DNA from 3 places in the Polymorphospora sp. NPDC050346 genome. Region 1 is predicted to be linked to each of the others. Evidence: riboswitches for the same ligand, from Rfam matches in the RefSeq annotation. Region 1 holds a riboswitch; each other region holds the start of a gene.

What was found. Region 1 has a riboswitch for thiamine pyrophosphate ahead of AB0I42_RS30585 (ECF transporter S component). Riboswitches for the same ligand answer to the same signal wherever they lie in the genome.
Region 2: it holds a riboswitch for thiamine pyrophosphate, as region 1 does, so the genes downstream of both, thiD (bifunctional hydroxymethylpyrimidine kinase/phosphomethylpyrimidine kinase) here and AB0I42_RS30585 (ECF transporter S component) in region 1, are expected to answer to the same signal.
Region 3: it holds a riboswitch for thiamine pyrophosphate, as region 1 does, so the genes downstream of both, thiE (thiamine phosphate synthase) here and AB0I42_RS30585 (ECF transporter S component) in region 1, are expected to answer to the same signal.

The regions. Positions count from the first base shown of each region.
Region 1 is NZ_JBFAKM010000040.1:36,024-39,213, reverse strand. Features, by position in the region: gene AB0I42_RS30590 (permease) at 1-881, opposite strand, end outside; TPP riboswitch at 1,141-1,246, shown strand; gene AB0I42_RS30585 (ECF transporter S component) at 1,316-1,906, shown strand; gene AB0I42_RS30580 (ABC transporter ATP-binding protein) at 1,995-3,190, shown strand, end outside.
Region 2 is NZ_JBFAKM010000027.1:1,879-5,068, forward strand. Features, by position in the region: gene AB0I42_RS24865 (P1 family peptidase) at 1-751, shown strand, start outside; gene thiD (bifunctional hydroxymethylpyrimidine kinase/phosphomethylpyrimidine kinase) at 748-1,617, opposite strand; TPP riboswitch at 1,672-1,770, opposite strand; gene AB0I42_RS24875 (XRE family transcriptional regulator) at 1,825-2,406, opposite strand; gene AB0I42_RS24880 (benzoate/H(+) symporter BenE family transporter) at 2,472-3,190, shown strand, end outside.
Region 3 is NZ_JBFAKM010000002.1:405,591-408,780, forward strand. Features, by position in the region: gene thiO (glycine oxidase ThiO) at 1-799, opposite strand, end outside; gene thiE (thiamine phosphate synthase) at 796-1,428, opposite strand; TPP riboswitch at 1,423-1,530, opposite strand; gene AB0I42_RS04370 (aldo/keto reductase) at 1,582-2,523, opposite strand; gene AB0I42_RS04375 (ATP-binding cassette domain-containing protein) at 2,558-3,190, opposite strand, start outside.

The DNA.
Region 1 (3,190 bases):
GCGAACCGGAACGCGAACCGCCGGCCGAAGACGCCGGCCTGCATCGACACCAGCTTGAGGTCGACCATCGGGCCGACGACCAGGAAGACCAGCCGGGAGGTCAGCGAGAACTGCGACAGCGACGCGGCGACGAAGGCGTCGGCCTCCGAGCAGATCGACAGCAGCACGGCGAGCACGGCCAGCACCAGCACCGACAGCACCGGGTTGTCGGCGACCAGTTGCAGCCAGCGCTCCGGCACCAGCACGTTGATGCAGGCCGCCGCCATCGCGCCGAGCACCAGGAAGCCGCCGGCGTGCACCACGTCGTGGCGTACGGCCGCCCAGAACGCCCGGCCCTTGGACATGCCGTCGAGTTCGGGGCGGTGCGGCAGCCGGATCCAGTCGGCGCGGCCCAGCCGCAGCCACAACCAACCCATGATCATCGCGACGACGATGCTGGCCAGGCCGCGGGCGACCACCATCTCCGGGTTGCCGGGAAAGGCGACGGCGGTCGAGGCGAGCACGATCGGGTTGATCGCCGGCGCGGCGAGCAGGAACGCCAGGGCGGCGGCGGGGGTGACCCCGCGCCGGATCAGCGAGCCGGCGATCGGCACCGCGCCGCACTCGCAGCCGGGCAGGACCACGCCGGCGGCGCTGGCCACCGGTACGGCCAGGGCCGGGTGTCGCGGCAGCGCCCGGGCCCAGAACGAGCGGGGCACGAAGACCGCGATCACGGCCGAGAGCACGACGCCGAAGACCAGGAACGGCACCGCCTGCACCATGACCGAGACGAACACGGTCGTCCAGGTCTGCAGGCGCGGGCTGGAGATCGCGGTCGAGAGCGGCCCCCGGAAGACCACCAGCAGGAGCAGCAGCGCGGCGAGCACCTCGACCGAGCCGATCCGGTCGCCGAGGAGCGGGCGGCGCGGTGGTGGTCCGGGGTCGGGTGGGCCGCCGCCCGCCGGTCCGGTGCCGCTGGCGGGGCCGGCCCCCGTGGTGTCGGGGGCGGCATTGGCCGTGGTCACTGAAGGCTGGTCCCTTCACTACGGACGGTCGCGGTGGGGGCAGACCACCCTACCGCGCGACCAGGTGTCGGGGGCCACATCCGACCTCGGCGCTGTCGCGAAATCACCGTCGGTGCTAGCGTCGGCGCCACAACTTCATATCCGACAGGGGAGCGCACAGCGCTGAGAGTGCGGGACACCACCGCAGACCCTCGAACCTGATCTGGGTAATGCCAGCGCAGGGAGTTCGGTCGATTCTCCAGCCGCGCCACGACCGTCCGGTCGTGGCGTGCGTCTTGCCTGGTTCGCTCGAAGAACTGGGAGGCACAGCCATGACACAACCCACCGCCAGCCGCTGGCGTACGGTCGACATCGTCGTCGCGTCGGTGATCGCCGTCGCGTTCGGCGTCATCTTCTGGGCCTGGAACCTCGTGTGGAGCGCCACCGACCCCGCCTTCGCCTTCTTCCCGGGGGCCCAGGGCATCATCTACGGCATCTGGCTGCTGCCCGGCGTGATCGGCGGGCTGGTGATCCGCAAGCCGGGGGCGGCGTTCTACTGCGAGTTCCTCGCCGCGTTCATCTCGGTGATCCTCGGCAGCCAGTGGGGTGCCCTGGCCATCGTGCAGGGCGCCTTCCAGGGCCTCGGTGCGGAGGCCGCGTTCCTCGCGTTGCGTTACCGCTCCTTCAAGCTGCCGGTGGCCGTGGTCTCCGGCGCGCTCGCCGGCCTGGCCGCCGCGGTCTTCGACCAGATCCGCTACTACGCCGGCTACGACCTCGTCTCGTACCGGATCCCGATGTTCGTCTTCACCGTGATCAGCGCCGCCGTGATCGCCGGTGCCGGCGGCTGGGCGCTGACCCGGGCGCTGGCCCGGACCGGGGCCCTGGATCGCTTCCCGGCCGGCCGCGAGCGGACCGCCGTCTGAACCGGATGCACCGATCAAGGACCGGGTACGCGGCGGCGCCCGCGTACCCGGACTCGGCCTGGACCGGCAACGGCCCGGCGGGGCGCCGGTGAGCGCCGTCGAGCTGCGCGGCTTCGGGTGGCGGCACGCCGGCCGTAAGGCGTGGGCGGTCCGCGGCCTCGACCTGCGCGTCGAGCACGGCGAGCGGGTGCTGTTGCTCGGCCCGTCCGGGGCCGGCAAGAGCACCCTGCTCGCCGCGCTCGCCGGGCTGCTCGCCGAGGACTCCGGCGAGCAGGAGGGCACCGTCGAGATCGACGGGCTCGACCCGCGCAAGTCGCGGGAGCGGGTCGGCATCGTCTTCCAGGACCCGGAGAGCCAGCTCGTGATGGCGCGCTCCGGTGACGACGTGGCGTTCGGGCTGGAGAACCGGGGGGTGCCGGCCGGCGAGATCTGGCCCCGGGTCGACGAGGCGCTGCACCGGGTCGGCTTCCCCTACGACCGGGACCGGCCGACCGCCGCGCTGTCCGGCGGCGAACAGCAGCGGCTCGCCCTGGCCGGCGTCCTCGCCCTGCGCCCCGACCTGCTGCTGCTCGACGAACCGACGGCCAACCTCGACCCGGCCGGCGCGGCGCTGGTGCGCGACGCGCTCGATCGGGCGGTCGGCCGGGACACCACGATGGTCCTGGTCGAGCACCGGGTGGCCGACGCGCTGCCGCTGGTCGACCGGGTGGTGGTGCTGGCGCCGGCCGGCGGCGTGACCGCCGACGGCGCACCGGATCAGATCTTCGCCAGCCACGGCGACACGCTGGCCGACGGCGGCGTGTGGGTGCCCGGCCGGCAGGTCCCGGCCCGCCGGGCCACGACGGCACCGGGCGACGTGCTGCTCACCGCCGAGGCGGCCGGCCTGCCGCCGCGCCTGGCACCGACCGACCTGGCCGTACGCGCCGGCGAGGCGGTCGCCGTACTCGGGCCGAACGGGGCCGGCAAGTCGACGCTGGCGCTGCTGCTCGGCGGGCTGCTCCGGCCGGGCACCGGGCAGGTGGTGGCGACGCCGGCCCTGGCCGGTGCCGACCACCGCCGGCCGCCGCACCGCTGGCGGGCACCGGCGCTGACCCGCCGGATCGGGTCGGTCTTCCAGGACCCGGAGCACCAGTTCGTCACCGGCACGGTCTTCGACGAACTGGCGCTCGGCCCGCGCCGCACCGGCGCCGCTCCCGCCACCGTCAAGTCCACCGTGGACACTCTGCTGGCCCGGCTGCGGCTGGACCGGCTCGCCGGCGCCAACCCGTACACGCTCTCCGGTGG
Region 2 (3,190 bases), on a different contig from region 1:
GACGTACCTGCTGGGGTTGCCCGGGCGGGAGGACGCGCAGTCGGTGAACCCGGTGGTCGCCGAAACCAACGACGGCTTCCTCTCCGACATCCGGGCGCGGCCGGTGACCGAGGAACACGTGCTCGCCGCCCTGCACGGTGCCACCGGTGGGCTGCCGGGCGAGGGGTGTGTCGGCGCCGGCACCGGCACCGGCGCCCTGGGGTTCAAGGCCGGCATCGGTACGTCGTCACGGGTGGCCACGACCTCGCGCGGAGCGGCGACCGTCGGTGTCCTCGTCCAGTCGAACTTCTCCGGCGTGCTGCGGGTGTGCGGGGTGCCGGTGTCGCGCGAGCGGATGGGCGTACCGGTGGCACCGGCGATGCCAGGAGCGGCGCCTGGGGCGGCCACGGAGCATCCGGGCAACTCCTGTGTCATCGTGGTCGCGACCAACGCCCGCCTGGACGCGCGCCAGCTCGGCCGCCTCGCCCGGCGCGCCATCTTCGCGATGGGGCGGGTCGGGTCGGACTTCACCAGCGGCAGCGGGGACTACGCGCTGGCGTTCGCCACGGCCGAACCGGGCCTGCCGGTGCTGCCGGAGGCCGATGTGGATCCGTTGTTCACCGCCGTCCTCGAGGCGACCGAGGAGGCGCTGCTGAACTCGCTGTTCATGGCGACGACCACGGTCGGGTTCAACGGCCACGTCAGGTATGCCGTCCCGCACGACAGGTTGCTCGCGCTGCTCGGTGAGCGTGGTGTGGCCCGTACGGGCTAGGACCACGTCCCCTCTTGGCCGGCCCACAGGCCGGCGAAGTGGCTGATCGGGCCGTTGCCGTGGCCGACCCGGAGCGCCGCGCCGTGGGTGATGCTCTCCGTCAGCCAGCGCTTCGCCCGGTCGACGGCATGCTCCCAGCCGGGTGCCTGCGGGCGCAGGGTCGCCAGCGCCGACGACAGCGAGCAGCCGGTGCCGTGGGTGTTGGTCGTCTCGATCCGTTCACCGGGGAACTCGAAGAGGTCCCGGCCGCCGGACAGCCGCCCGCCGGCGTCGACCAGGGCGTCGGAGGCCGACCCGTCGGCGAGATGCCCGCCCTTGGCCAGGACGGTGACGCCGTACGTGGCGGACACCCGGTGCGCCTGCTCGAGTACGTCGTCCCACCGGGAGACCGCGGGCTCGTCGGCGAGGACGGCGAGTTCGGGGATGTTGGGCGTGACGAGGTCGGCGTGCCGGACGAGGTCCCGGATCGCGTCGACCGCGCGCTCGTCGAGCAGCCGGTCGCCGCTGGTGGCGACCATGACGGGGTCGAGGACCACGACCGGCGGCCGCTGCCGGCGGAGCCAGTCGGCGACCGCCTCGATGATGGTCGAGTTGGCGAGCATTCCGATCTTCACGGCGTCGATCTCGACGTCGTCGCTGACCGAGTCGAGTTGTTCGGTGAGGAACTCGACCGGCGGGATGTGCACCGACCGGACTCCCATGGTGTTCTGGGCGACCAGGGCGGTGACCACCGCCATGCCGTATCCGCCGTTGGCGGCGATGCTCTTCAGGTCCGCCTGGATTCCGGCGCCGCCGGTCGGGTCCGTACCCGCGACGGAGAGGACGCGTGGTGTCTGCCGGTGGTCGGTCGGGTCAGTCGGGTGCATGGCCGCACGCCTTCCTGAAGGGAGCGGCGGCGCACCGGGCAATGGTGGACAGGCGTGGGCTCACCCGGACATCCCTTCGCTAGTACGAACTAGATCAGGTTCGACGGGTGTGATCTCAGCCCGCTCGAAGGGCGGGCACCCCGTGTCACTGCCGACATCGTATCCAGCCCGCGGGCCGGGTACGAGCAGTGAGACCGGGTGGCCCGGCTACGGGCGTCGCGACCGGCCGGGGTAGCGGATCAGCAGGCTCGCGTGCACCTCGTCGTCGCCGACCGCGCCGTAGACGTGGGGTACGTCGGAGATCCAGGTGATGTGCTGGCCGGTGCCGGCGAGGGCGGGCGCGCCGACGGGGCCGGCCCGGAGCAGTCCACTGAAGACGGTGACGTGTTCGGCCACCCCCCGCTGGTGTGCCGGTGAGGTCTGCGGTGGTCCGGGCGGCACCCGCATCCGGTAGAGCTCGAAGGTGACGTCGCCCTCGTCGAAGACCTGGAGCAGGGTCGCCTCGACCGCCGTACCGCGGATCGTCGCGGCATCCGTGCCGGGGGCGGCGAGTACGGCCGCCAGCGGAACCCCGAGTTCGGCCGTCACCGCGTAGAGCGTCTCCAGGGTCGGGTTGCGGGTGCCGTTCTCCAGGCCGGACAGGGTCGCCTTGCCGACGCCGGCGCGTCGGGACAGGGCGGAGAGGGAGACGCCCCGGGCCTCCCGGAGTTCGCGGACCCGCCGGCCGACCTCGGCGCCCTCGCCGCCTCCGTCGACCGCCGGTCGGCGGCTTGTACGACGCGAATCCATCCGGCTATGGTGCATGACCGGAGCGTTCCGTTTGCGGAACGGCCTGGTCATGGGGAGGACCGTCGATGGAACGCCTGGCGCAACCGGTGCTGGCCGGTGTGGTGACCGCCCTCGTCGGCTTCGCCAGTTCCTTCGCGGTGGTGCTCGCCGGGCTGCGCGCCGTGGGCGCCACCGAGCGACAGGCCGCCTCCGGTCTCTTCGCCCTCTGTGTCGTGATGGGGCTGGTGGCGATCTGGCTGAGCCTGCGCCACCGGCTGCCGATCAGTGTCGCCTGGTCCACCCCGGGGGCCGCCCTGCTGGTGTCGACCGGGGCGGTCGAGGGCGGGTTCCCGGCGGCCGTGGGCGCGTTCCTGGTCTCGGCGCTGCTCATCGTGGCGGCGGGCCTGTTCCCGGCACTCGGGCGCTGGATCGCCGCCATCCCGCAGCCGATCGCCAGTGCCATGCTGGCCGGCGTACTCCTCAGCCTCTGCATCGCCCCGGTCCGGGCGCTGATCGACGTACCGCTGATGGCGGCGCCGGTGATCCTCACCTGGGCGCTGCTGACCCGGTTCGCCCGCCGGTGGGCGGTGCCCGCCGCGCTCGTCGTGGCCGTCGTCGCGATCACGGTGTCCGGCCCGCCCGGCGGCCTGACCGGGGCGGCCCTGCTGCCGGTCCTCGAGTTCACCGCGCCGACCTGGAACGTGTCCGCCCTGGTCAGCGTCGCCCTGCCGCTCTTCGTCGTCACGATGGCCTCGCAGAACGTGCCCGGCATGGCGGTCCTGTCCAACTACGGCTACCGGGCGCC
Region 3 (3,190 bases), on a different contig from region 1:
CGAGTACGGCTCCCGCCGTGACGGTGTCGTCGAGCCGTTCCTCGACGGTCGCCCCGACCACCACCTCGCCGTCGGCGCGCGGCACGAGGTAGACGTGCCGCCGGTCGGCGTAGCCCCGGATCACGTGCCGGAAGCCGGGCGCGGCACCGTCCGGCGCGCGCAGCCGCAGCACCTGGCCCTTGACCGGCCGGACCGGCACGCCGGCCAGTGCGGCGGCGCCGACGCCGTTGGCCACCACCACCGTGCCCGCGTCCACCGTGGACAGATCGGTGACCGTGGTCGGCTCGACGCGTACCCCGGCCTGCCGCGCCGCCGCCGCCAGGGCGACGACCAGGCGCCGGGGGTCGACCTGGTGGTCGTCGGGGGCGTACCCGCCACCGCGCACCCGCGGCGAGAGCCCGGGCTCGCGGGCCCGCAGCTCCGCCGGGCGCAGCACCGTGATCGGCAGCCCCAGCCCTCGCTGGTACGTCCACAGCCGCTCCGCCTCGGCCAGGTCGTCGGCGGTGAGGGCCACCACGAGGGTGCCCTCGTCGCGATAGCCGACCTCGGTGCCGGCGGCCCGCGCGAGTTCGGCGGCGAAGCCGGGCCAGCGGGCGGCGGAGGCGACCAGCAGCGAGGTCAGCTCCTCCTCGCCGAAGTACGCCTCGGCCACCGGGGCCAGCATCCCGGCCGCCACGTCCGACGCTCCCGAACCGGGGGCCGGGTCGTGGACGACCACGCTCATCCCCCGGGCGGCGCAGCGCCATGCGATGGCGAGTCCGATCGGCCCGGCGCCGACGACGGCGACGTCCGGCCTCATCGGACGGCCGTGATCGCGGCGAGCAGTTCGGCGGTGGCCCGGGCCGGGTCGGCGGCCGACGAGACGGCGCCGACGACGGCCACGCCGTACGCACCGGCCGCGACGAGTTCCGGGGCGCTGGCCGCGGTCACCCCGCCGATCGCGATGACCGGCACGTCGACCGCGCCGGCCACCGCGGCGATCCCGGCCGGCCCGATCGGGGCCGGCAGCCCGTCCTTGGTCGACGTCGGGTAGCAGGGCCCGACGCCGAGATAGGTCGCCCCGGCCGCCACCGCCGCCCGCCCCGCCTCCCCGGTACGCGCGGTGGCGCCGAGCACCGCGTCCGGGCCGAGCACCCGGCGGGCCGCGTCGACGGGCAGGTCGAGCGCGCCCACGTGACCGCCGGCGGCGCCGACCGCGAGCGCGACATGCAGCCGGTCGTTGACCAGGCAGGTCGCTCCGGCCGCCGCGCACAGGTCGGTGACCCGGCCGGCCAGGTCGTACGCCTCCCGGTCGCTCGCCAGGTCCTCGACCCGGACCTGTACGACGAGTTCGGCGCCGGCGGCGGACAGGGCGGCCCGTACGACGGCGAGCGGATCCCGGCCCGGCCGGGTGTCGGTCACGAGATGCAGTCGTCCGAAAGACGGCACAGCAGCACTCCTCCCTGCGCCGGCATTACCCGGATCAGGTTCGACGGTCGGGGGCTGCAGCCCCCCTCTCAGCCCGGTGCACCGGGCTCCCGTGGGTCACTTCCGCGACCGAGAGTACGTCTGCCGTCCGGTCCCCGTAAAGGGGGGACCAGGTCAGAGCAGGGTGGCGAGCGCCTCCCGGTCTTCGGCGGACGGCTCCCAGGCGCCGGCCCGCGCGTTGGCGCGTACCTGGTCCGGGGTGGTCGCGCCGGCGATCACGGAGGTGACCGCGGGGCGGGCGGCGAGCCCGCCGATGGCGACGTCGAGCAGGTTGCGGCCGCGCTCCGCGGCGAACTTCTCCAGTGACTCGATCAGGTCCCAGGGCGCGGCGGCCAGCCGCCTGGCCCACCGGTCCTCGGCCAGCCGGGTGCCCTGCGGCGCGCTCTCGCCGCGCCGGTACTTGCCGCTGAGCAGGCCACTGGCCAGCGGGAAGAACGGCAGCAGGCCCAGCCCGAACCGCTCGCAGGCCGGCACGACCTCGGTCTCGGCGTCCCGCTCGATGAGGTTGTAGTGGTTCTGGGCGCTGACGAACCGGGTCAGGTTCCGGGTCCGGGCGGTCCACTCGGCGTCGGCGATCTGCCAGCCGGCGAAGTTGGAGTTGCCGAGGTAACGGACCTTCCCGGCGCGGACGAGATCGTCGAGCGCCGACAGCGTCTCCTCGATCGGCGTCGCCGGATCGGGCTCGTGCATCTGGTAGAGGTCGATGTGGTCGGTGCCGAGCCGGCGCAGCGACGCCTCGACGGCCCGGACGATGTACCGGCGGGCTCCACGGGCACCCCGGTCGGCGCCGTTGGCCCCCTCCATGTTCATGCCGAACTTGGTGGCCACCACCACCTCGTCCCGGCGCCCACGCAGCGCCGCACCGAGCTGCTCCTCGGAGGCGCCGTGCGGGTTGCCGTAGATGTCGGCGGTGTCGAAGAGGTTGATCCCGGCGTCGATCGCGGCGTCCACGACCGCCTTCGTGCCGGCGGCGTCGAGCTTGCGGCCGAAATTGTTGCAGCCGATGCCGACCACGGACACCACGAGCCCGGAGTCACCCAACCGGCGGTAGCGCATCTCAGTCATGCCGCCGAGCCTATGCGGGACGGCGTCAGGCGACGTCCCAGACCGGTTCGGGCACCTCGACCACCTCGCCGTCGCCACGGAAGAGCACGAAGCGGTCGAACGACCGGCTGAACCACCGGTCGTGGGTCACCGCCACCACCGTGCCGTCGAAGGCCCGCAGCCCCTCTTCGAGTGCCTCGGCGCTGGCCAGGTCGAGGTTGTCGGTCGGCTCGTCGAGCAGCAGCAGGGTCGCCCCGGACAACTCCAGCAGCAGCACCAGGAACCGGGCCTGCTGCCCGCCGGACAGCGTGCCGAACCGCTGGTCGCCCTGGCCGGCGAGTTCGTAGCGGCCCAGCGCCGCCATCGCCGCGTGCCGGTCCATCCCGTCGCGATGGTCGTCGCCGCGCCACAACACCTCGACCAGGGTCTTCGCCATCAGTTCCGGCCGGTCGTGGGTCTGCGAGAAATGGCCGGGCCGGACCCGGGCCCCGAGCCGTACGACCCCGTCGTGGGTGACGGGTGCCAGTGTCACCCCGACGTCGACCGGCACGTTCGCCGGATCGGGGTCGGTGCCGCCGCGGGCGAGCAGCCGCAGGAAGTGCGACTTCCCGGTGCCGTTGGCGCCGAGGACCGCGACCCGGTCGCCGTACCAGATCTCCACGTCGAAGGGGTACGTCAG